Regions from separate parts of the Streptomyces sp. NPDC025638 genome, predicted to be linked through region 2. Evidence: predicted binding sites of a transcription regulator. Region 2 holds the regulator's gene; the other holds the start of a gene.

Region 1 (11,549 bases), on a different contig from region 2:
GTCCATGTCGCCCGATGCCGTCATCGCCGTCGGCGACCGCTTCGAGGACTTCCTCGTCAACCGCGGCACCGTCCCCGTCTCCGACCTGCTGGCCCGGCTGCGCTCCGGCGACGTGCCGGAAGGCCTGGCGGTCGCCATCGGACAGGGCCTGAGCGACGAGCAGTTGGCGGAGATACGCACCCTGGCCGACCGGCACGCGCCGGCGGTCACGGTGGCCAAGTCCGGGGTGCCCGAGCGGGCCCGGCAGCAGCTCACCCACAAGCACGACGCCAAGAACGTACTGATCGGGCCGGTCGGCCAGATCGGCGAGAACCGCTTCGCCGCCGACCTCGTGCTGGACCAGCGCGTCGAGGTCCTGGAGGACCACCTCACCGGCCAGCACATACCGGCCATCACGCTCCTGGAGGCCGCCCGGCAGTTCTGGACCGTGGTCACCGAGCAGTTCTACGTCACCGGCCCCGACCGCACCCGGTTCGTCATCGGCTCGGTCGGCTCCACGTTCCACAGCTTCGTCTTCCCGCTCGCCGCGACGCTGCAGTACGAGCTGCTGGAGCTGACCCCCACCCCGGTGGGGCCGGTCTTCAAGTGCCGGATCTCGATCCACCACGGCGACACGCTCGCCAGCGTGATCGACGCCGAATACCGGGTGATCCCCGAGCCCTTCAGCGTCAAGCAGGAGAAGATCGCGGCCCGTCAGGCCGTGGTCGCGGAGCTGACCCGGCTGCGCGACCAGGCCGCACCGGCGATGAGCGGCGGCCAGGCTGCCTGACACCGCCCCTGTCCCTGTCCCTACGACCCCTTCCCCCCACGACCCGAGGAGAGACAGATGCTGTGGGCGATCCACTGCCTCGACGCACCGGGCACCGCCGAACTGCGGGCGGCCCAGCGGCCCGCGCACTCGGCCCGGCTGCGGGCCACGCCGGTGCGGCCGGTGCTCTACGGGCCCCTGGTCGACGCCGACGGCACCACCGCGGTCGGCAGCCTGATCGTGGTCGAGGCCGCGAACCGGGAGCAGGTGGAGGAGTACGCCCTCGCCGACCCGTTCGCCGTCTCGGGCGTCTGGGAACGCATCGACATCCAGGCGTTCGCTCCCTCGCAGCGCTCCCCCGTGCGGCTCACGGAGGAGGCCGCCCGGGCCACGGAAGGACGGCCGTGACATCCGTGAGCGGCCGTCCCCGGCTCCCGCACGGCGTCGGGCCCCGGGAGTTCGCCGAGGCACTCACCGCGTTCCGCGCGGTGCTCGGCGACTCCCGGGTACTGACCCACGAGGACATCGCCCTCGTGGGCTACGACGACCCGCAGCCGGTCCTCGGCCCCGGGCACTTCGTCCCCAGCGCGGCGCTGCTGGCCGCCTCGGTCGACGACGTACGGCGCGTGCTGGACGTCGCCAGGACCTTCGGTGTGCCGCTCGCGCCCGCCCTGCCCGGCCGCAACACCGGGCTCGGCGGCGCGGCCCCCCGGTTGCCCGGCGCCGTCGTCCTCGACCTCAGCCGGATGAACCGGGTGCTGGAGGTCGACGAGACCTTCGGGTACGCCGTCGTCGAGCCGGGCGTCACCTTCGTCGACCTCGCCGCCCATCTCGCCGCACGCGGGCTGCCGTACCGGGTCGACCCGGTGGGCCTGGGCTGGGACAGCGTCGTCGGTCACGCCCTGGCCACCGGCGGCCTCACACCGTACGAGGACGAGCCCGCGCTGTGGTGCGGGATGGAGGTGGTACTGCCGGACGGCGACCTGGTGCGCACCGGGATGGGCGGCCTGCGCGCCTCACGCTGCGCCCATCTGTGGCCCTACGGTTTCGGCCCCTCCTTCGACATGATGTTCGCGCCGCCGAACCTGGGGATCGTCACCAAACTCGGCATCCGGCTCCGCCTCGCGCCGCCGTACCGCCGTACCTTCACCGTCTCCGTGCCGCGGGCGGAGGACCTCGGCCCGCTGGTCGACGCCCTGCGGACGCTGCGCGCCGACGGCACGCTCCCCGAGTCGCCCACCGTGCGCGGCCTGCTGCTGGACGCGGCCGCCGCGGGCCGGTGCCGCGACACCCTCCCCGGCGCTCCGGGCCCTGTGCCCGACAGCGCCCTCGCCTCCGTCATGGCCGATCTGCGGCTCGGCCACTGGAACGCGTACGGCGCCGTGGCCGGCAGCCGTTCCGTCGTGCACGCCCAATGGGCCGCCGTGCGCACGGCGCTGGCGCCGATCCCCGGGGTGCGCTGCAGGCTCGGCGAGCCGGACGACGGGCGTGACACGCCCGGCCTGTGGGGCGACGCGGCCGACGGCTGGCTGAAGCACGGCGGGCATCTTCCCGTCACGCCCGTACTGCCGGGTACCGGCGCGGACGCCCTGGCACAGTACGCGCGGGTGCGCGGGCTCGTCCGGACGGCCGGAAAGGACTATCTGGGCTCGTTCGTGGTGGGCCGACGGGTGCTGCACCACCATGTGCCCGTCGTGTTCGACATCCGCGACCCGGACGACCGGGCCCGCACCCTGACCTTGTGCGAACGCCTGGTGGCGGACGCGGCGGCGGCCGGGCTCGGCGTACGGCACGCGCACCCGGCCCTGATGGACAAGGTCGCGGAGACCTACGCCTTCCACGGGCACGCGCTGCGACGGCTCGGCGAGCGGGTCAAGGACGCGCTCGACCCGGCAGGCGTGCTGGCCCCCGGCGCCCACGGCATCTGGCCCCGCCGCTACCGCGGCCTGAGCCTGTGACCCGGTAGCACCCGAGACCCGTACCGAAAGGAGACCGACCATGTCCATACAGACCCTGAGCAACAGCCAACTGGCCGAGCTCGAGGAGGAGTTCGCGGCCCCGTCCGCCTCGCCGTCGCTGCGGGCCCGTACCGCCGAACTGGACGGACTGCGCGCGGGCGTGGTCGCGGGCGACACCGCCGCCACCGAGCGGCAGCACGCCAAGGGCAAGCTGACGGCCCGGGAACGCATCGAACTCCTGCTGGATCCGGACACGTTCAGCGAACTGGAGCCGCTGCGCCGGCATCGGGCGACCGGCTTCGGCATGGAGGAGAAGCGTCCGCACACGGACGGCGTGATCGGCGGCTGGGGCACGGTCCACGGCCGTACGGTCTTCGTGTACGCGCACGACTTCCGGATATTCGGCGGCGCGCTGGGCGAGGCGCACGCGCAGAAGATCCACAAGATCATGGACATGGCCATCGCGGCGGGCGCTCCCCTGGTGTCGCTCAACGACGGCGCGGGCGCCCGTATCCAGGAGGGCGTCACCGCGCTCGCGGGCTACGGCGGCATCTTCCAGCGCAACACGAAGGCGTCGGGTGTCATCCCGCAGATCAGTGTGATGCTCGGCCCGTGCGCGGGGGGCGCCGCCTACTCGCCCGCCCTGACCGACTTCGTCTTCATGGTCCGCGAGACGTCCCAGATGTTCATCACCGGCCCCGACGTCATCCAGGCCGTCACCGGCGAGCAGGTCACCCAGAACGGGCTCGGCGGCGCGGACGTGCACGCCGAGACGTCGGGTGTCGCGCACTTCGCGTACGACGACGAGCGGACCTGCCTCGAAGAGGTCCGCTATCTGCTCTGTCTGCTCCCCCAGAACAGCACCGAGACACCGCCCGAGGTGCCCTGCGACGACCCGGCCGACCGGCCCTGCGCCGAGCTGCTGGACATCGTGCCCGCGGACCCGGCCCAGCCGTACGACATGCACCGGGTGGTCGAGGAGGTGGTGGACGAGGGCGAGTTCCTCGAGGTCCAGGAGCGCTGGGCGGCCAACGTCATCTGCGCGCTCGGCCGCATCGAGGGCCGCCCGGTCGGCATCGTGGCCAACCAGCCGCTGGTGCTGGCCGGGGTGCTCGACATCCATGCCAGCGAAAAGGCCGCCCGGTTCGTACAGTTGTGCGACGCCTTCAACATCCCGGTGGTGTCACTGGTCGACGTGCCCGGTTTCCTGCCCGGCGTGGACCAGGAGCACGGTGGCATCATCCGGCACGGCGCCAAGCTCCTTTACGCGTACTGCAACGCGACCGTCCCCCGGATCCAGGTGATCGTGCGCAAGGCGTACGGCGGGGCCTACATCGTCATGGACTCGCGCTCCATCGGCGCGGACCTGTCGTACGCGTGGCCCGCCAACGAGATCGCCGTGATGGGCGCGGAGGGCGCCGCGAACGTCATCTTCCGCCGTGAGATCGCCGCGGCCGACGATCCGGAGGCGACCCGGGCCCGGCGCGTGGCCGAGTACCGCGAGGCACTGATGCATCCGTACTACGCCGCCGAGCGCGGGCTCGTCGACGACGTCATCGCCCCGCAGTCCACCCGGGCCGTCCTCGCCTCGGGGCTGCGGATGCTGCGCACGAAGAGCGCGCAACTGCCGCACCGCAAGCACGGGAACCAGCCGGCATGAGCGCCGCCGACGGCATCGATGGCATCCGGGTCCTGTCCGGCGAGCCGACGCCCGAGGAGATCGCCGCCGTCCTGGTCGTCCTGCACAGCCTGGTGAACCAGCGCGTGGCGGCCCGGCCCGCCGACGTCGTCCGCCCCGCCGCCTGGGCCCGCGCGGGCCGCACGCAGGGCATCGCGCCGCTCCGGTGGGAAAATGGAGCGTGACGGAACCGGACCAGGGGGGCCGGAGGCAGCGCCATGACGTTCGTACAGCTCATCGAGTGCAGGACCAGCCGGCTGGACGAGATGAACCGGCTGATGGACGACTGGGTCGAGCAGACCAGGGGCAAGCGGACGGCGACGCACGCGGTGGTCGGCAAGGACCGTTCGGACGCGTCGCACGTCGTCGAAGTGGTGGAGTTCCCGACGTACGAGGACGCGATGCGGAACTCGAACCTCCCGGAGACCGGCCGGATCTTCCAAGAGTTGGTCGCGTTGTGCGACGAGATGCCTACGTTCACGGATCTGGACGTCGTACGCGACGAGCAGTTGTACGAGAGCACCGTGCGGCGGTTCCTCGACACGCTCGCCACCGCGGGCGAGCTGCCGCCGCTCAACGACCTGCTCGACGAGGACATCCACAGCCACGATCCGATCAATCCGCAGAACACGATCGGGCTGGACAACGCCCGCAGCGAGTACCGGATGTGGCGGAGCGCCTTCGACTTCACCTTCACGGTCGAGGACGTGCTCGCCCAGGGCGACCGGGCCTGTGCGCGGTGGACCTGGAACGCCACGCACAAGGGCGATTTCCTGGGCATCGCCCCCACCGGCAGGCAGGTCGCCATGACCGGGATGACGCTGTTCCGGTTCGGCGACAACGGCAAGATCGCCGAGACCTGGTGGCAGCACGACCAGCTGGGGCTGATGCAACAGCTGGGCGCCCTCGACCAGTTGGAGCAGTAGACAGCGCAAGGCCCGGCACTCCGCGGGGAGTGCCGGGCCTTGGCTCAGGAGCGTGTCGCTCAGTGGGAGTGGCCGTGACCGTGGCCGTGGCCCGCCTCGGCCGGCTCCTCTTCCTTCTTCTCGACGACCAGGGTCTCGGTCGTGAGCAGGAGGGAGGCGATGGAGGCGGCGTTCTCCAGGGCGGAGCGGGTGACCTTCACCGGGTCGATGACGCCGGCCTTGACCAGGTCGCCGTACTCGCCGGTGGCGGCGTTGTAGCCGTTGCCCTTCTCCAGCTCGGCGACCTTGGAGACGATGACGTAGCCCTCGAGGCCCGCGTTCTCCGCGATCCAGCGCAGCGGCTCGACGGCGGCCTTGCGGACCACGGAGACACCGGTGGCCTCGTCGCCCGTCTTGCCGAGGTTGTCGTCCAGGACCTTGACGGCGTGGACCAGCGCGGAGCCACCACCGGAGACGATGCCCTCCTCGACCGCGGCGCGGGTCGCGGAGATGGCGTCCTCCAGACGGTGCTTCTTCTCCTTCAGCTCCACCTCGGTGGCGGCGCCAACCTTGATCACGCACACGCCGCCGGCCAGCTTCGCGAGGCGCTCCTGGAGCTTCTCGCGGTCCCAGTCGGAGTCGGTGTTCTCGATCTCGGCCTTGATCTGCGCGACGCGGCCGTGCACGTCCTCGGTCTTGCCGGCGCCGTCGACGATCGTGGTGTCGTCCTTGGTGACGGTGACGCGGCGGGCGGAGCCGAGCACGTCCAGACCGACCTGGTCGAGCTTGAGGCCGACCTCCTCGGAGATGACGGTGGCACCGGTGAGGATCGCCATGTCCTGCAGCATCGCCTTGCGGCGGTCGCCGAAGCCGGGGGCCTTCACGGCGGTGGCGTTGAAGGTGCCGCGGATCTTGTTGACGACCAGGGTCGACAGGGCCTCGCCCTCGACGTCCTCGGCGATGATCAGCAGCGGCTTGGAGGCACCGGCCTGGATGACCTTCTCCAGCAGCGGCAGCAGGTCGGCGATGGCGCCGATCTTGCCCTGGGTGATCAGGATGTACGGGTCGTCGAGGACGGCCTCCATACGCTCCTGGTCCGTCACGAAGTACGGCGACAGGTAGCCCTTGTCGAAGGCCATGCCCTCGGTGAAGTCCAGCTCCAGACCGAAGGTGTTGGACTCCTCGACGGTGATGACACCGTCCTTGCCGACCTTGTCCATCGCCTCGGCGATGAGCTCGCCGACCTGCTGGTCCTGGGCGGACAGCGCGGCGACGGCGGCGATGTCGGACTTCTCGTCGATCGGGCGGGCCGAAGCGAGGAGGTCCTCGGAGACGGCGGCGACGGCGGCGTCGATGCCCTTCTTCAGGGCGGCCGGGGAGGCGCCGGCGGCGACGTTCTTCAGGCCCTCGCGGACGAGCGCCTGGGCCAGCACGGTGGCGGTGGTGGTGCCGTCACCAGCGATGTCGTTGGTCTTGGTGGCCACCTCCTTCACCAGCTGGGCGCCGAGGTTCTCGAACGGGTCCTCGACCTCGACCTCGCGGGCGATGGTGACGCCGTCGTTGGTGATGGTGGGGGCGCCGAACTTCTTGTCGATGACGACGTTGCGGCCCTTGGGGCCGATCGTCACCTTGACCGTGTCGGCAAGCTTGTTGACGCCGCGCTCAAGGGCGCGACGGGCGTCCTCGTCGAACTTCAGGATCTTCGCCATGACAGCGTGAGCCCTCTCGGAAATCTTGGGTGAACGAAAACTGCGCCCCCGGCGCCCGGCTTCCTATGGGTCGCGGGGGCCAAGGGCGCAGCTCAAAGCAACGAAATGTGCTTTCGGGTGAATTACTTCTCGACGATCGCGAGCACGTCGCGAGCCGAGAGGACGAGGTACTCCTCGCCGTTGTACTTCACCTCGGTGCCGCCGTACTTGCTGTAGAGCACGACGTCGCCGACCTTGACGTCGAGCTCGACGCGCTTGCCGTCCTCGAAGCGGCCCGGGCCCACGGCCAGGACGACGCCCTCCTGGGGCTTCTCCTTGGCGGTGTCCGGAATGACCAGGCCCGAAGCCGTGGTCTGCTCGGCGTCGAGCGGCTGGACCACGATGCGGTCCTCAAGCGGCTTGATGGCAACCTTGGAGCTGGCGGTCGTCACGATCCGACCTCCCCCTTCGGAGATCTCACGGGGTTAACTGTCTGAGGTGGCGACCAGGTGGATCCGTCGTCGCGGGTGCCGGACCTGCCCGTCGCGTTGTTGGCACTCTCCAGGGGGGAGTGCCAGAGCCGAGACTATGACCGCGATTAGCACTCGGTCAAGCGGAGTGCCAATGCCTGCGGCGCGTCGGCCGTGGTTCCGCTGTCGGCGTACGCCTGTACAGCGCACCCGCCCCCCTGGGGGCTGCCGCCCCCAGACCCCCGCATCGGCCTGAACGGCCTCGTCCTCAGACGCCGGACAGGCTGACTATGGCTGGGCGACGCCATCGCCTGCGGGTGAAGTCACGGCCGCCGCGCCAGCGGTGCGTCACAGGTAGTCCTCCAGGCGGCCCACCATCAGGCCGCGGGACTGGGCGCGGCGCAGTAGGCGGGCCGTGCGGTCGCAGAGGGTGGGGGCCGTCGTGTCGTCCGAGGCCACGTTGACGATGTCGCCCGGGCGGAGGTGTTCGGGGCCGTGGGTGTACGTGATGCCCTCGGCGGTCGTCTCGGCACGCCAGAGGACCACCGCCGAGACACCGCAGTCCTCGGCCGCGCGCAGGGTCGTCCTGTCGTAGGCGCCTTGGGGCGGGCGGAAGAGGCGGGGGCGGTGGCCGAAGCGGGACTTGAGCTTGTCCTGCTGGCCGCAGATCTCGGCGCGCTGGCCGGCGTACGACAGCCCGCGCAGCGAGGCGCGGCCGAGGGTGTGGTTCTGGACGCCGGCGCCCGCCGACTGGAGGCGGGCGAGCCGGGCGTACCCCGGTCCGGCGGCGCGGTCGGTGAGGAACACGCTGACCGGGAGCCGCAGTTCACGGACCATGTCGGCGAAGCGGGAGTCCTTCTCGGCACCGTCGCCGTAGGTGAGGAAGACGACCCGGTCGCGGGTGCGGACGCGGTCCACCACCGGAGGCAGGGACCGGCCCGTCGTGTGCCGCCCCACGGGACGCACCGTGGGCGTCGGGGCCGGGGAGAGCGGCGATCCCAGGCCCCAGCGACGGTACGCCTGCTCCCCGTCCGGGCCGTGCGGCCGTACCCGCGCGGCCGCCTTCTTGCCCAGCCGTTCGATGGGGTCGACGGACTGGGCGCAGCCGCTCACGGGAAGCAGCACGGCCGAGGCGAGCACGGCCGCCGTCAGTGCCCGGCACCGCCGCCGCCCCCTCGGCCGCTTCACAGGTAGTCCTCCAGGCGCGCCACCGCGTACCCCTCGCGGGTGACCTTGTTCAGGAACCGGCGCATGTCGTCGACCATCGTGCCGTCCCAGTCGTCACGGCCCCGGAAATGGGTGAGCACGATGTCGCCGGGGTGCAGGCTCTTATCGTCCTCGCGGTACTCCCAGTGGTCGACGAAGACCTCCTCGTCCCAGATCGGCGCGTACTTGATGCCGCAGGACTTCGCGGCGCGCAGGGTGTCGCCGTTGTAGTTGCCGTAGGGCGGACGGAAGACGGTGGGGGTCTTGCCGAACCACTTCTCCATCACGCCCTGCATGCCGCAGATCTCGTTCTTCTGCTCCTCGTAGGACAGACCCGGCAGATAGGGGTGGTGGAGGGTGTGGTTGTTGAGGGTGACGCCCTCGGCCTGCATCTGCCGGAAGTACGCGTAGTCGTCCTTGATCAGGTAGTTGCTGAGGAAGGCGGTGTACGGGACCTTCAGGTCGCTCATCATGCGCAGGAACGCCGGGTCCTTCTCGGCGCCGTCGTCGATGGTGAGGAAGACGACCTTCTGCTTGGTGGGGATCGTGGTGAAGACCGGCGGCAGCTTCTCCTCCTCCTGGCCGTCGACCTCGAAGCCCGCGCGAGCGGTGATCCGCGGTTTGCGGGCCGGGGGCGGCGGAGGCATCAGGGGGACCTGGTCCAGGCCCCAGTGCCGCGCGGCGGCCGCGAGGGCGGCGCGGTCGGCCTTCAGACGGGCGGCGTAGGAGTCCAGGGCGCGTGCGGGGGGTGCCTGAAGCCTCTGCTGGCCCGGGGCGGGACGTACACCGGCGTCCGGGCCCGACCCCGAACAGCCGGAGACGCCGGCGGCGACGGCGAGCGCGGCGACGCCCGCACGGAGACCAGCCCTCTTCAGGGCCCTATTTTTGTCATTTTGTACGACTGCTCGCATGGTGCCGGATCCTCGCAGGCCCCGGCCCCGAACCGGGGCAGGCACCGCCGCCGGAGGCGCACCATCCACCGACTGGCCCACAATGACCCGGTGAACGACCTCCTCCCCTTCCGCTCCCTGCTCACCCCCGAGGGCCGCGCCCTCCTCGACGAGGTCCGCGGCACGGCCCCCGCCGACGAACTCGCCGTCGCCACCCGGCTGCGCCGCGAACACCCGGCGGACCTGGTGTCGGCGGCCCTCGGCCAGGCCCGGCTGCGGCAGCGGGCGGCGGCGAAGTTCGGGGCCGAGGACGCCGAGCGGATGTTCTTCACACCCAACGGGGTCGAGCAGTCCACACGGACGAGCGTGGCGGCGTACCGGGCGGGACGCCTCCGCGAGCTGGGGGTGACCTCCGTCGCCGACCTGTGCTGCGGCATCGGCGGCGACGCCATCGCCCTCGCGCGCGCCGGGATCCGGGTGCTCGCCGTGGACCGGGATCCGCTGACAGCGGAGGTCGCGCGGGCGAACGCCGAGGCGCTGGGGCTGGGCGAGCTGATCGAGGTGCGCGAGGCGGACGTGACGGAGGTGGACACATCCTCCTACGATGCCGTCTTCGTCGACCCGGCACGGCGGGGCGGACGGGGCCGGATCTTCGATCCCGAGGCATACTCCCCGCCGCTCTCGTGGGCGGTGGGCGCGGCCTCGGCGGCCCGGGTCGCCGCGCTGAAGATCGCCCCCGGCATCCCCCACGAGACGGTCCCGGCCGGCGCCGAGGCCGAGTGGATCTCCGACGGCGGGGACGTGAAGGAGGCGGTGCTGTGGTTCGGCGCCGGGATCCGGCCGGGCGCCGTGCGGGCCACGCTGCTGCCGGGGCCGCGGTCACTGCTCGGGCGGGGGCTGCCGGATCCCCGAGTGCGGCCCGTGGGGCGGTACTTGTACGAGCCCGACGGGGCCGTCATCCGGGCGCATCTGGTCGCCGAGGTGGCCGAGTCGGTCGGCGGCGGGCTCGTCGACGAGACCATCGCGTACGTCACGGCGGACGAGCTGCGGCCGACGCCGTACGCGTCCGCCTACGAGATCACCGATCAACTCCACTTCAACGTGAAGAAGTTGAAGGCACTGCTGCGGGAGCGCGAGGTCGGCACGCTGACCGTGAAGAAGCGCGGGTCGGCCGTGGAACCCGAGGAGTTGCGGCGGAAGGTGAAGCCCCAGGGGCCCAACTCGGCGACGGTGTTCCTCACACGCGTCGCGGGTGCCCCGACGATGCTGCTCGGGGCGCCCGCGAACGGCTGAGCGCCTACTGCGTGGCCTTGGTCCGCAGCGGGGACAGGTTCGGCCCGGTGGCCGCCGTGCCCTTGGGGGCCGTGACTCCGGACGGGGCGGTCTGGGCGAACGAACTCGCCGTCGGCGCCACGCCGTTGTAGTACGGCAGATACGTCCACTGACTGCTGCTCGCGCTGATCGCCGTGCCCGCCGAGTTCAGCGCCGTGGCCGACACCGAACCGGTACCGCCGAAGGCGGCCACGGTGTTGATGCCCGCGGCGCCCTTGACCAGGTACGACTTGGTCTCGGAGGAGAGGGTGGCGACATCGGTCCACAGCAGCGGGCCGAAGACGTTCATCGCCGCTGCCGCCGAGGTGCCGCCGCGCCAGCTGTCGGTGGAGGCCAGGGCCGCGCTGCTCGCGCCGCCCCACCAGAAGCGCGCGAGGGCGGTCGCGGTGCCCGCGTTGCTGCTCGCCGTGACCGGGTAGTACGTGTACGTCGACGGCCAGTGGGAGAAGGACGTGTGGGTCAGCGCGTACTTCGCCGAGGTACCGACCGGGATCATGTAGGTGGTGCGCGGGTCGAGGCCGTTGAGGTACGACTTCACGGACGAGGTCAGCGAGTTGCCGTCGTTCAGCACGACGACCGCCTTGCCGCTCGTCCCGTCCGCACCGGCGGCCGACGCGGCGGCGAGCGCCGAGTGGTAGTCGTTGCCGGTGGCGATGAAGACGTAGTCCGGCGCG
Region 2 (11,549 bases):
CTTCGGGCCCCACGACCAGCACGATCTCGCCCTGGGCGGGGAGTTCGGCGGTGGCGAGCGGTGCACTGCGGTGCTCGAAGTCGGAGTGGAGCACGGCGGCGAAGTCGGCTTTGGCGAGAAGTGCGGCAACCTGCTTGGTCGTCGCCGCGTCCGCGACCTCGGGGAAGCGGACCCGGCGGGACTGCTTGCCGGCCTCACGGGCAGTGGCCCGCCACTTGCCGAGCGCCTTGAGCCCGCGCTCGCCCCTCCACTGGGTGATGCAGCGGGCGGCCTGCCAGGGCACGATCGCGTCGACGCCGACCTCGGTCATGGTCTCGACGGCGACCTCACCGCGGTCGCCCTTGGGCAGGGCCTGGACGACGGTGATCCGGGGCGACTCCGCCGGCTCCTCGTCCACGGTGCTCATATGGACGATCAGCCGGTCCTTGCCCTCGGCGCCGATCACCTCGCACACCGCGTAGCGTCCGGCGCCGTCGGTGAGGACGACCTCCTCGCCGGGCTGGAGCCGCTTCACGGAGACCGCGTGCCGTCCCTCGGGGCCGTCGAGGACGTACTGCCCGCCGCCGCCCGCGCGGAAGTGCTCGACGACGAAGACCGGTGCCGTCATCGCGCCTCACCCCTGGTCGACAACGCTGTCTCGGCCGCGGCGAGTTCGGCCGCCAGGACCTCCACCAGCTGCCCGGCCGGCAGGTCCCGGGCCATCCTGTGCCCCTGGCCCGCCCACAGCGCCATGCCCTGCGCGTCACCGGCCTTGGCGGCCGCCTTGCGCAGCGGCGCGGTCAGATGGTGGACCTCCGGGTAGGCGGCGGGGGCGTACGGCCCGTGCTCGCGCATGAAGCGGTTGACCAGGCCGCGGGCCGGCCGGCCGGAGAACGCGCGGGTCAGCTCCGTACGGGCGAAGAGCGGGTTGGTCAGCGCCCGCTTGTGCAGGGCGTTCGCGCCGGACTCGGGGGTCGCGAGGAACGCGGTGCCGAGCTGGGCGGCGCTCGCGCCCGCCGCGAGGGCGGCGGCGATCTGACCGCCCCGCATGATGCCGCCGGCCGCGACGATCGGGAGGTCCACGGTCTCGCGGATCTGGGCGACGAGGGAGAGCAGTCCGATGCCCGCGCAGTCGTTCTCCGGGATGTCGCGGTGGCTGCCCTGGTGTCCGCCGGCCTCCACGCCCTGCGCGATCACCGCGTCGGCGCCGGCCCGCTGCACGGCGAGGGCCTCCTCGGCGGTGGTCGCGGTGACCAGGGTGAGGGTGCCCGCGCGGCGGAAGGACTCCAGCACCTCACTGGTGGGGACGCCGAAGTGGAAGGAGACCACCGGCACCGGGTTGTCGAGGAGCACGGCGAGCTTGACGTCGTAGCCGTCGTCGCGGCCGCTGTCCGGGTCGCCGAGCTCGGTCTCGTACCAGGCGGCCTCGCCGGCCAGCTGATGGGCGTAGACCTCCACGGCCGACGGGTCGGCGTACTCCGGCTGCGGCATGAAGAGGTTCACGCCGAAGGGGCGGTTGGTGAGTCCGCGCAGCTGCTTGATCTCCTGGTACAGGCCGTCGGCGGTCTTGTACCCGGCGGCGAGGAATCCGAGACCGCCCGCATCGGACACGGCAGCCGCGAGCTGCGGGACGGAGACCCCGCCCGCCATGGGGGCCTGCACGATCGGATGAGGGAAGAGATCGGTCAGTGCGGAGGACATGACGGCATGTTGTCACGTCCTCCGATCAAGTCCGAATCCGGCCTTCCCTTGGCATACGCCATTGGCATGCGGCCGGATCAGCGACCGCCGGCCGACCCGTCAGCGACCGTTGAACGCATCCTTCAGCCGCGAGAACAGCCCCTGCTGACCCGGCTGACTGTGCCATCCCGGGGGCCAACCCCCGGAACCCCCGGCCGACCCGTCAGCGACCGTTGAACGCATCCTTCAGCCGCGAGAACAGCCCCTGCTGACCCGGCTGGAACTGGCCCTGGGGCCGCTCCTCGCCGCGCAGCTTGGCCAGCTCGCGCAGCAGGCGCTCCTGCTCGGGGTCCAGCTTGTTCGGGGTCTGGACCTCGACGTGGACCACGAGGTCGCCCCGGCCGCCGCCGCGCAGATGCGTGACGCCCCGGCCGTGCAGCGGGATCGACTGGCCGGACTGGGTGCCCGGGCGGATGTCGACCTCTTCGAGGCCGTCCAGGGTCTCCAGCGGGACCTTGGTGCCGAGCGCCGCCGCCGTCATCGGGATCGTGACCGTGCAGTGCAGGTCGTCGCCGCGCCGCTGGAACATGGCGTGCGGCAGCTCGTGGATCTCGACGTACAGGTCACCGGCGGGACCGCCGCCGGGGCCGACCTCGCCCTCACCGGCGAGCTGGATACGCGTGCCGTTGTCCACACCGGCCGGGATCTTGACCGTGAGGGTGCGGCGGGACCGTACGCGGCCGTCGCCGGCGCACTCCGGGCACGGGGTGGGCACCACGGTGCCGAAGCCCTGGCACTGGGGGCACGGGCGGGACGTCATGACCTGGCCCAGGAAGGACCGGGTCACCTGCGACACCTCACCGCGGCCGCGGCACATGTCACACGTCTGGGCGGTGGTGCCCGGCGCGGCACCCTCGCCGTTGCAGGTGTTGCAGACGACGGCCGTGTCGACCTGGATGTCCTTCGTCGTACCGAAGGCCGCCTCGTCCAGCTCGACCTCGATACGGATCATCGCGTCCTGGCCCCGGCGGGTACGCGAGCGCGGCCCGCGCTGCGACGCCGTACCGAAGAACGCGTCCATGATGTCGGAGAAGTTGCCGAAGCCACCGGCCCCGAAGCCGCCCGCACCGGCCCCGCCGGCCTGCGAGAGCGGGTCGCCGCCGAGGTCGTAGACCTGCTTCTTCTGCGGGTCCGACAGCACCTCGTAAGCGGCGTTGATCTCCTTGAACCGCTCCTGGGTCTTCGGATCCGGGTTCACGTCCGGGTGCAGCTCGCGCGCGAGCCGGCGGAAGGCCTTCTTGATCTCTTCCTGCGACGCGTCGCGACGCACGCCGAGAACGGCGTAGTAGTCCGTGGCCACTTACGACTCCGCCAGGATCTGTCCGACGTAACGTGCCACTGCGCGTACCGCTCCCATCGTTCCCGGGTAATCCATGCGGGTCGGTCCGACCACGCCGAGCTTGGCGACTGCCTCGCCGCCCGAACCGTAACCGACCGACACGACGGACGTGGAGTTGAGTCCCTCATGGGGGATCTCGTGGCCGATGCGCACGATCACACCCGGATCCTTGGCCTCGCCGAGGAGCTTGAGGAGCACGACCTGCTCCTCCAGTGCCTCCAGGACGGGCCGGATCGTGAGGGGAAAGTCATGTCCGAAGCGGGTCAGATTGGCGGTGCCGCCGATCATCAGCCGCTCCTCGTTCTCCTCGACGAGCGTCTCCAGCAGGGTGGAGAGCACCGTCGAGACCGTGCCTCGGTCCTCGACCTCGAAGGCGTCCGGCAGGTCTTCGACCAGCTGGGGCACGTCCGTGAAACGACGGCCCGCGACCCGGCTGTTCAGCCGCGCCCGCAGATCCGCCAGGGACGATTCCCCGAAGGGTGCCGGGCAGTCGACCATCCGCTGCTCGACCCGGCCGGTGTCCGTGATCAGCACGAGCATCACCCGCGCGGGCGCGAGCGACAGCAGCTCCACGTGCCGCACGGTCGAGCGGGTCAGGGAGGGGTACTGCACGACGGCGACCTGCCGGGTGAGCTGGGCGAGCAGCCGGACCGTGCGTGCCACGACGTCGTCCAGGTCGACGGCGCCGTCGAGGAAGTTCTGGATCGCCCGCCGTTCGGGGGCGCTCATCGGCTTGACACCGGCGAGTTTGTCGACGAACAGCCGATAGCCCTTGTCCGTCGGGATCCGCCCCGCGCTCGTGTGCGGCTGGGCGATGAAGCCCTCGTCCTCCAGGGCCGCCATGTCATTGCGGACGGTGGCCGGGGACACACCGAGGTTGTGCCGCTCGGTCAGCGCCTTGGAGCCGACCGGCTCCTCCGTGCCGACATAGTCCTGGACGATGGCGCGCAGCACTTGGAGCCTGCGTTCGCTCAGCATTCGCGCGCACCTCCAGAAATGTCGTGATCTTGACGCCCTGCCTGGCACTCTGCTCGTCCGAGTGCCAGAGTTCCCCGGCCCAGTGTACGGCGGTGGGGTACGCCCCGGGCAAGGCCGGTCATGCGCCTTCGTGCCCGTGGTGGCCGTCACGGATAGCGTCGCCGTATGACGGTGACTTGGGAAGAGCTGGGGTGGGAGCGGGTGGCCGCCGGGGTGGGCAGGTGCCGGCTGCCTGGCTGGGACTGCACGGCGGGGCTGGTTCTCGGTGAGGGTACGGCGCTGGTGGTGGACGCCGGGTCGAGCCTCGCGGAGGGCGCGTGGTTGCGCGCGCGGGCGCAGCGGCTCGCCGGTCACCGTGTGACCCATCTCGCGCTCACCCACCCCCACTTCGACCATGTCTTCGGCGCGGCGGCGTTCGCGGGCGCGGAGGTGTTCGCCGCGGTCGGCACGGACGCGGTGTTCGCGTACGAGCGGGAGGACCTCCGCCGGGACGCGATCCGCAACGGGCTGCCCGCCCGGGAGGCGGAGGAAGCGGCCGATGCCCTCGTCCTGCCCCGTCATCCGGTCTCCGGCGAGTGGACGCTGGACCTGGGCGGGGGCCGCCAGGTGCTGCTGGCGAACGTCGGCCCGGGCCACACCGCCCATGACCTGGCGGTCCTGGTTCCGGGCGAACCCGAAGTGGTGTTCTGCGGCGACCTCGTCGAGGAGTCCGGCGAGCCCCAGGCCGGCCCCGACGCCGTACCGTCGCGGTGGCCCGCGGCCCTCGACCGGCTGCTCGCCCTCGGCGGCGAGGACGCGTTGTACGTCCCCGGTCACGGAGCGGTGGTCGACGCGGGCTTCGTACGACGGCAGCGCGACGAGCTGGCGGCGCGTTTCGGCGTGTCGTGAGCGGGGGTACGGCGGTTCTCCTATCGTCATCCGAATGCGCCAGTACTCGCCGGACCTGACCCCGCCCTGGAAGAAGCCCAAGCCGGTCCCGGAGGTCCCGGCGGACCCCGGTCTGGTGGTGGAGGAGCCCGGCACCGGTTTCTGCGGTGCGGTGATCCGCTGCGAGGCGGGCACGGTGACGCTGGAGGACCGCTTCGGCAAGCACCGGGTGTTCCCGCTGGAGCCGCGCGGCTTCCTGCTGGAGGGCAGGGTGGTGACGCTGGTGCGGCCTTCGACGGCGCCGGTACGTCCCACCCGTACCGCTTCCGGCTCGGTCGCCGTCCCCGGCGCACGCGCGCGTGTCGCCCGCGCCGGCCGCATCTACGTCGAGGGCCGGCACGACGCGGAGCTGGTGGAGAAGGTGTGGGGCGACGACCTGCGCATCGAGGGCGTGGTCGTGGAGTACCTGGAGGGCGTCGACGACCTGCCGTCGATCGTCACGGAGTTCGGGCCGGGCCCGGACGCGCGGCTCGGGGTTCTCGTGGACCACTTGGTGCCGGGTACGAAGGAGTGGCGGATCGCCGAGTCGGTGACGAGCGAGCACGCGCTGGTGGTCGGCCACCCGTACATCGACATCTGGGAGGCGGTGAAGCCGGCGTCCCTGGGCATCGCGGCCTGGCCGCGCATCCCGCACGGCCAGGACTGGAAGACGGGCGTGTGCCGGGCGCTGGGCTGGCCGGAGAACACGGGGGCGGCTTGGCAGGGGATTCTGTCGCGGGTGCGGTCCTACAAGGACCTGGAGGCGGAGTTGCTGGGGAGGGTGGAGGAACTGATCGACTTCGTCACGGGTAGCGGTGGGGCCTGACCTTCTCGTAAGCGGCGAACTCGCTGGTGTCCAGTTCGACGCCAATTGACTCCAACGGCGTGAGGTCGCCGAACTTGGTGATCCGTTGACACCGGTAGTCTGCGTACTCCCCATTGCCCGTTGGCTCGGTGAGCAGCACGCACTGAGCCATGACGGGATCGATGATCAAGTAGGCCGGTACCTTTGCCGCCGCGTAGATCGACCGCTTGACCCCGTAGTCGCGCCCGACACTCGTCTTTGAAACCACCTCCACGAGCATCGTGATGACTTCGGACGGCATCAGCCTTCCATGGCCCGGCCCGGTGCCCCGCTCCAGTACCACCAGGTCCGGCTGCGGCTGACTCGTCTCCTCCAGAATTGCGATGTCCTGAGTCTGAAGGCGTCGCCACTTCCGACGGGGGATCTGGTCGACCAGCGCCTCCACGATGTCGTTGTGCGCAACATCGGGCCCCGCCATCATCACGATTTCCCCCCGGAGGAGCTCGACCTTGAATTCCTCGGGGAACTCAAAGTTCTCGAAGAACTTCACGATGTCGGTGGTCATCGGTCGGTCTTCCACAGCGGTCATCTCCGCAGCCCTCCGGTTTCCGCCACCGTTCAACTACGGCGGCAGCGTACGAACCAGGTTAGGCATCGAACCGGTGATCCGCACCGATTCACTCGCCCGAGTGATCAGTCCACCAGGTCCCTGACCACCGCATCCGCCAGCAGCCGCCCCCGCAACGTCAGCACCGCACGCCCCTCCTCGTACGGCCCCTCCTGCAGCAGCCCGTCCGCCAGCGCCCGGCGTGAAGCCGCGAGGCCCGCCTCCCGGAGCAGCTCCAGCGGCACGCCCTCCCGCAGCCGCAGTTCCAGCAGGATCCGCTCCACCCGGCGGTCCTCGTCCGACAGCAGCTCGCGGCCCGCGCCCGGTGTCCGGCCCGACGCCAGGGCCGCCGCGTACGCGCCCGGGTGCTTCACGTTCCACCAGCGGACGCCTCCGACGTGGCTGTGGGCGCCCGGGCCCGCGCCCCACCAGTCGGCCCCCCGCCAGTACAGCTCGTTGTGCAGGCAGCGGCCCGATTCCGAGGTGGCCCAGTTGGACACCTCGTACCAGTCGAAACCCGCCGCCGACAGGGCCTCCTCGGCGATCAGATAGCGGTCCGCGTGGACGTCGTCGTCCGTCATCGGGACCTCGCCCCGGCGGATGCGACGGGCCAGCTGCGTACCCTCCTCGACGATCAGGGCGTAGGCGCTGACGTGGTCCGGCCCGGCGCCGATCGCCGCCTCCAGCGACGCCCGCCAGTCGTCGTCCGACTCGCCGGGTGTGCCGTAGATCAGGTCCAGGTTCACATGCTCGAAGCCCACGGCCTTCGCCTCCGCCACGCAGGCCTCGGGGCGCCCGGGGGTGTGCGTCCGGTCGAGCACGCGCAGCACATGCTGCTTCGCGCTCTGCATGCCGAAGGAGACGCGGTTGAAGCCGCCCGCGCGGAGCGCGGCCAGATAGGCCGGGTCGACCGACTCCGGGTTCGCCTCCGTCGTGACCTCCGCGTCGGCCGCCAGACCGAACTCGTCGCGGATCGCCCCCAGCATCCGTACGAGATCGTCCGCTGCCAGCAGCGTAGGCGTACCGCCCCCGACGAACACCGTGCGGACCGCGCGTGGGTCGTCGCCCAGCACCTTGCGGGCCAGGCGGATCTCGTCGATCAGCGTGTCCGCGTAGTTGTCGCGGGAGGCGAGGACGCCGCCCGTGCCGCGCAGCTCGGTCGCGGTGTAGGTGTTGAAGTCGCAGTAGCCGCAGCGGGTCGCGCAGTACGGAACGTGCAGGTAGAAGCCGAGGGGCCGGTCGGCGGCCCCGGCGAGCGCGGACGCGGGCAGCGCACCGTCGGCCGGGACGGGCTCACCGTCGGGGAGTGCGGAAGGCATGTCCTCCATTGTCCCGTACCACGACTGTCCCGTGTCCCGTACGACGGCTGACCCCGACGACGACGGTCACTCCGCCTGGAGCACCAGCAGCGCCAGATCGTCCTCCGGCGCCCCGCCGCCGAACTCGTGCACCAGACGTCTGATCCGCTCCGCGATCAGCTCGGCGCTCAGCCCCACGCAGCCGGACAGCGCCTGCGCGAGCCCGTCGCCGTCGTCGAACTGGCGCGCGCCGGAGCGTCGCTCGGTCACCCCGTCGGTGACGCACAGCAGGCTGTCGCCGGAGCGCAGCTCGATGGTCTCGCTGGTGTACGTGGCGTCCTCGACGACCCCGAGGAGGGTCTGCGGCTGCGCGGCCGTACGCACCTCCCCGTCCGGCCCGAGATGCAGCGGCAGCGGGTGTCCGGCGGAAGCGAGGGTGCAGCGGACACCGCCGGCGAAGGGGACGAGTTCGCCGTAGAGGAGGGAGAGAAAGCGGGTCTGCGGGCCGTCCCCGGGGGCCATGGGACGGCCCCCGGCGGCCGCCAGCGCGCGGGCCGCCGCGTCGGCGGCCTCCGTGGCGTCGTCGAGGAGGAGCTGGTTGAGGCGGTCGAGGACGTCGGCGACGCGGTAGCCCTCGCGGGCGAGGAGCCGCAGCCAGGGGCGGGCCAGCCCGATCACGACCGCGGCCTCGGGGCCCTTGCCCTGTACATCGCCGACGGCGAAGCACCAGCGGCCGTCGCCCGCCGGGAACAGGTCGTAGAAGTCGCCGCTCGGGCCGCCCTTGTCGCACGGCTCGTAGACCAGCGCGCTGCGCAGCCCGGGGATCTCGGCGACCGCGCCCGGCAGCAGCCCGCGCTGCAGGACGGCGCTGATGGTGGCCTGGCGGGCGTACTGGCGGGCGGCGCCGATGGCGAGGGCCACCCGGCGGCCGAGGTCCTCGACGAGCCCGGTGATCTCGTCCGGGAAGTGCGGCAGCCCGCACCGGCCGATGACCAGCGTGCCCAGCGGGCGGCCGCCCGCGATCAGCCGGTAGGCGAGCGCCGTGCCGTCGATGCCCTGCGGGCCGAGCGCGTCGCCGGGCCAGGGGTACGGCTCGGGCCCGGACCGCAGCCCGTCACGGGGGCGGGGCGGGTCCTTCTCCAGTGCCCGGCGCAGTTCCTCGATGCGGTTCTCGCTGCTGTGCCAGACCCGGGCGAGCCGAGGTCCCGCCGCGCCGGTGCCGTCCGCCCAGCCTCCCCCGCTTCCGGCTCCGCTCCAGCTGGGTGATCCCCATCGCCCGGTCGACTCGTCCTCCAGCCACACCGCGCACCAGTCGGCGAGCCGCGGCACGATCAGCTGTCCGGTGAGCGCGGCGACCAGGGTCTCGTCGAGCTGTCCGGCGAGCAGGTCGGAGGCCTCGGCGAGGAAGGAGAGGGCGCCACGGCCGAGCCAGTCCCGGTCCCGCTCGGCCCGCTGCGGCTCGGGCGCCAGGATCTCGGCGACCTTCAGCCCGCGTTCCAGGGCGCACTCCTCGGCGTACGCCTCGATCTCGTCGGCGGCCGCGCTCCCCTCGGCGGGCAGCCGTGCCCACACCGTCTTGGCGCCGGTGCGATAGCTGACGCCCCAGGACTCGGCGAGCGTGGCAACGAGGCGCAGGCCGCGGCCGTACTCCGGTGTCTCGTACGGCGATTCGCCTCCGTGCTCGCGGGGCGCGCGCGAGGGGTGGTGGTCGCAGACCTCGATGACGAGCGCCCCGGAGTCGTCCAGCCGGCAGGTCAGTTCGACGTCGGTGCCCGCGTGCACGACGGCGTTGGTGACGAGTTCGCTGACCGCGACCATGGCGTCGTCGGCGAGCCGCTCGGAGCGCACGAGCCCCAGCTCGGTCCACTCGGTGAGGGCCGAGCGCATCAGTCCGCGGGCGGTGCCCGGGGCGAGGGGACTTCCGGGCAGGATGGTGCGCACCTCCGTACGCTCCCCGGCATCCGTACGCTCCGCCGCGTCCGTACGCTCCTCTTGGTCCGTATGCTCCCCCGCGCTCGGATGCACAGGCGCACCACGGCCACGGGCAATGGTCTCCCGTTGCGTCGGTATGGCCCCCATCTACGGCTCCCGGAGCAGTTCGGACGAATACGCCTCGGTCGATGCGGACAGAGTGACAGACTGACTGCGCCCATAAGCGCCGAGTTACCGAAGTGGGCCGCCATGAGTGAGAACAGTGCTACGCGTGTGCTCGAAGAAGGACAGAAAACGGAACAACTCGGAGCATCCGCACTGCGTCCTCTGCTCGCCGCGATGACCGCGCTGCGGGACGGCGACTTCGCCAGGGTGCCGGAGACCGGGCACGGCATCGACGCCGAACTCGCCGCGGTCTTCAACCAGATCGTCGACCGGAGCCTGCACTTCAACTCCGAACTGCGGAGGGTGAAGCGGGAGCTGGCGCGGCACGGCCGGCTCGACGAGCGGCTCTCGGCCAGCCCGGGCCAGGGCTCGTGGACGTCCCGGGTCAATGACGTGAACCAGATACTGGACGCCCTGGTGGCCCCGGTGGCCAATGCCACGCGGGTCCTGGACGCGGTGGCCGGGGGCGATCTGACCCAGCGCGTCGACCTGCACGACGGAACCCGGCAGTTGCGCGGTGACCTGCGGCGGCTCGGCACCGCCGTGAACAAGATGGTCGACCAGCTCTCCCTGTTCACCGGCGAGGTGACCCGGGTGGCCCGCGAGGTCGGCACGGAGGGCCGGCTCGGCGGGCGGGCCAAGGTGCAGCGTCTGTCGGGCAGTTGGCGGGCGGTGACCGAGGCGGTCAACACGATGGCGTCCCGGCTGACCGCCCAGGTCCGCGACATCGCCGTGGTGACCACGGCGGTGGCCCGCGGCGATCTGACGCGTACGGTGACGGTGGAGGCGACCGGTGAGCTGCTGGAGCTGAAGCTCACCGTCAACACGATGGTGGACCAGCTGTCCGCCTTCGCCGACGAGGTCACCCGCGTGGCCCGCGAGGTCGGCACCGAGGGGCAGCTGGGCGGGCGGGCTCAGGTGCGGGGCGTGTCCGGGGTCTGGAAGGACCTCACCGACAACGTCAACTTCATGGCGTCGAACCTGACTTCGCAGGTCCGCAACATCGCCCAGGTGACGACGGCCGTGGCCAACGGCGATCTGAGCCAGAAGATCACGGTCGACGCGCAGGGTGAGATCCTGGAGCTGAAGTCGACCATCAACACGATGGTGGACCAGTTGTCCGCCTTCGCCGACGAGGTCACCCGCGTGGCCCGCGAGGTCGGCACCGAGGGCAACCTCGGCGGGCGGGCTCAGGTGCGGGGCGTCTCCGGAGTCTGGAAGGACCTCACCGACAACGTCAACTTCATGGCGGACAACCTCACTTCACAGGTCCGCAACATCGCCCTCGTCTCGACGGCCGTGGCCCAGGGCGACCTCGGCAAGAAGATCACGGTGGAGGCGAAGGGCGAGATCCTGGAGCTGAAGTCCACGATCAACACGATGGTGGACCAGCTCTCCGCCTTCGCCGACGAGGTCACCCGCGTGGCCCGCGAGGTCGGCACCGAGGGCAACCTCGGCGGTCAGGCCCAGGTGCGGGGCGTCAGCGGGGTCTGGAAGGACCTCACCGACAACGTCAACTTCATGGCGTTGAACCTGACTTCGCAGGTCCGCAACATCGCCCAGGTGACGACAGCCGTCGCCAACGGCAACCTGTCGAAGAAGATCACGGTCGACGCGCGCGGTGAGATCCTGGAGCTGAAGGACACCGTCAACACGATGGTGGAGCAGCTGCGCGCCTTCGCCGACGAGGTGACGAGGGTGGCCCGCGAGGTCGGCACCGACGGCCGGCTCGGCGGGCGGGCCCAGGTGCTGGGGGTCTCCGGCGTCTGGCGGGATCTGACGGACAACGTCAACTACATG

Evidence for each region. The regulator HrcA, encoded in region 2, represses chaperone genes, less so after heat shock. The targets are predictions, from matches to a motif close to TTNGCACTCNGNNNNNCNGAGTGCNAA.
Region 1: a site for HrcA is predicted at 7,576-7,602, ahead of groES (co-chaperone GroES). Genes of this name have one in related genera too.

What each region holds. Positions count from the first base shown of each region.
Region 1 covers NZ_JBVHLX010000012.1:221,382-232,930, forward strand. The annotation lists gene ACZ4EG_RS29415 (AfsA-related hotdog domain-containing protein) at 1-769, shown strand, start outside; gene ACZ4EG_RS29420 (YciI family protein) at 827-1,156, shown strand; gene ACZ4EG_RS29425 (FAD-binding oxidoreductase) at 1,162-2,706, shown strand; gene ACZ4EG_RS29430 (acyl-CoA carboxylase subunit beta) at 2,747-4,366, shown strand; gene ACZ4EG_RS29435 (acyl-CoA carboxylase subunit epsilon) at 4,363-4,569, shown strand; gene ACZ4EG_RS29440 (ester cyclase) at 4,603-5,310, shown strand; gene groL (chaperonin GroEL) at 5,370-6,998, opposite strand; gene groES (co-chaperone GroES) at 7,121-7,429, opposite strand; gene ACZ4EG_RS29455 (polysaccharide deacetylase family protein) at 7,796-8,635, opposite strand; gene ACZ4EG_RS29460 (polysaccharide deacetylase family protein) at 8,632-9,564, opposite strand; gene ACZ4EG_RS29465 (class I SAM-dependent methyltransferase) at 9,655-10,836, shown strand; gene ACZ4EG_RS29470 (cell wall-binding repeat-containing protein) at 10,841-11,549, opposite strand, start outside.
Region 2 covers NZ_JBVHLX010000001.1:554,157-565,705, reverse strand. The annotation lists gene ACZ4EG_RS02510 (16S rRNA (uracil(1498)-N(3))-methyltransferase) at 1-607, opposite strand, end outside; gene ACZ4EG_RS02505 (nitronate monooxygenase) at 604-1,680, opposite strand; gene dnaJ (molecular chaperone DnaJ) at 1,883-3,019, opposite strand; gene hrcA (heat-inducible transcriptional repressor HrcA) at 3,020-4,036, opposite strand; gene ACZ4EG_RS02490 (MBL fold metallo-hydrolase) at 4,202-4,924, shown strand; gene ACZ4EG_RS02485 (DUF3097 domain-containing protein) at 4,959-5,768, shown strand; gene ACZ4EG_RS02480 (Uma2 family endonuclease) at 5,746-6,336, opposite strand; gene hemW (radical SAM family heme chaperone HemW) at 6,441-7,673, opposite strand; gene ACZ4EG_RS02470 (SpoIIE family protein phosphatase) at 7,740-9,731, opposite strand; gene ACZ4EG_RS02465 (HAMP domain-containing protein) at 9,924-11,549, shown strand, end outside.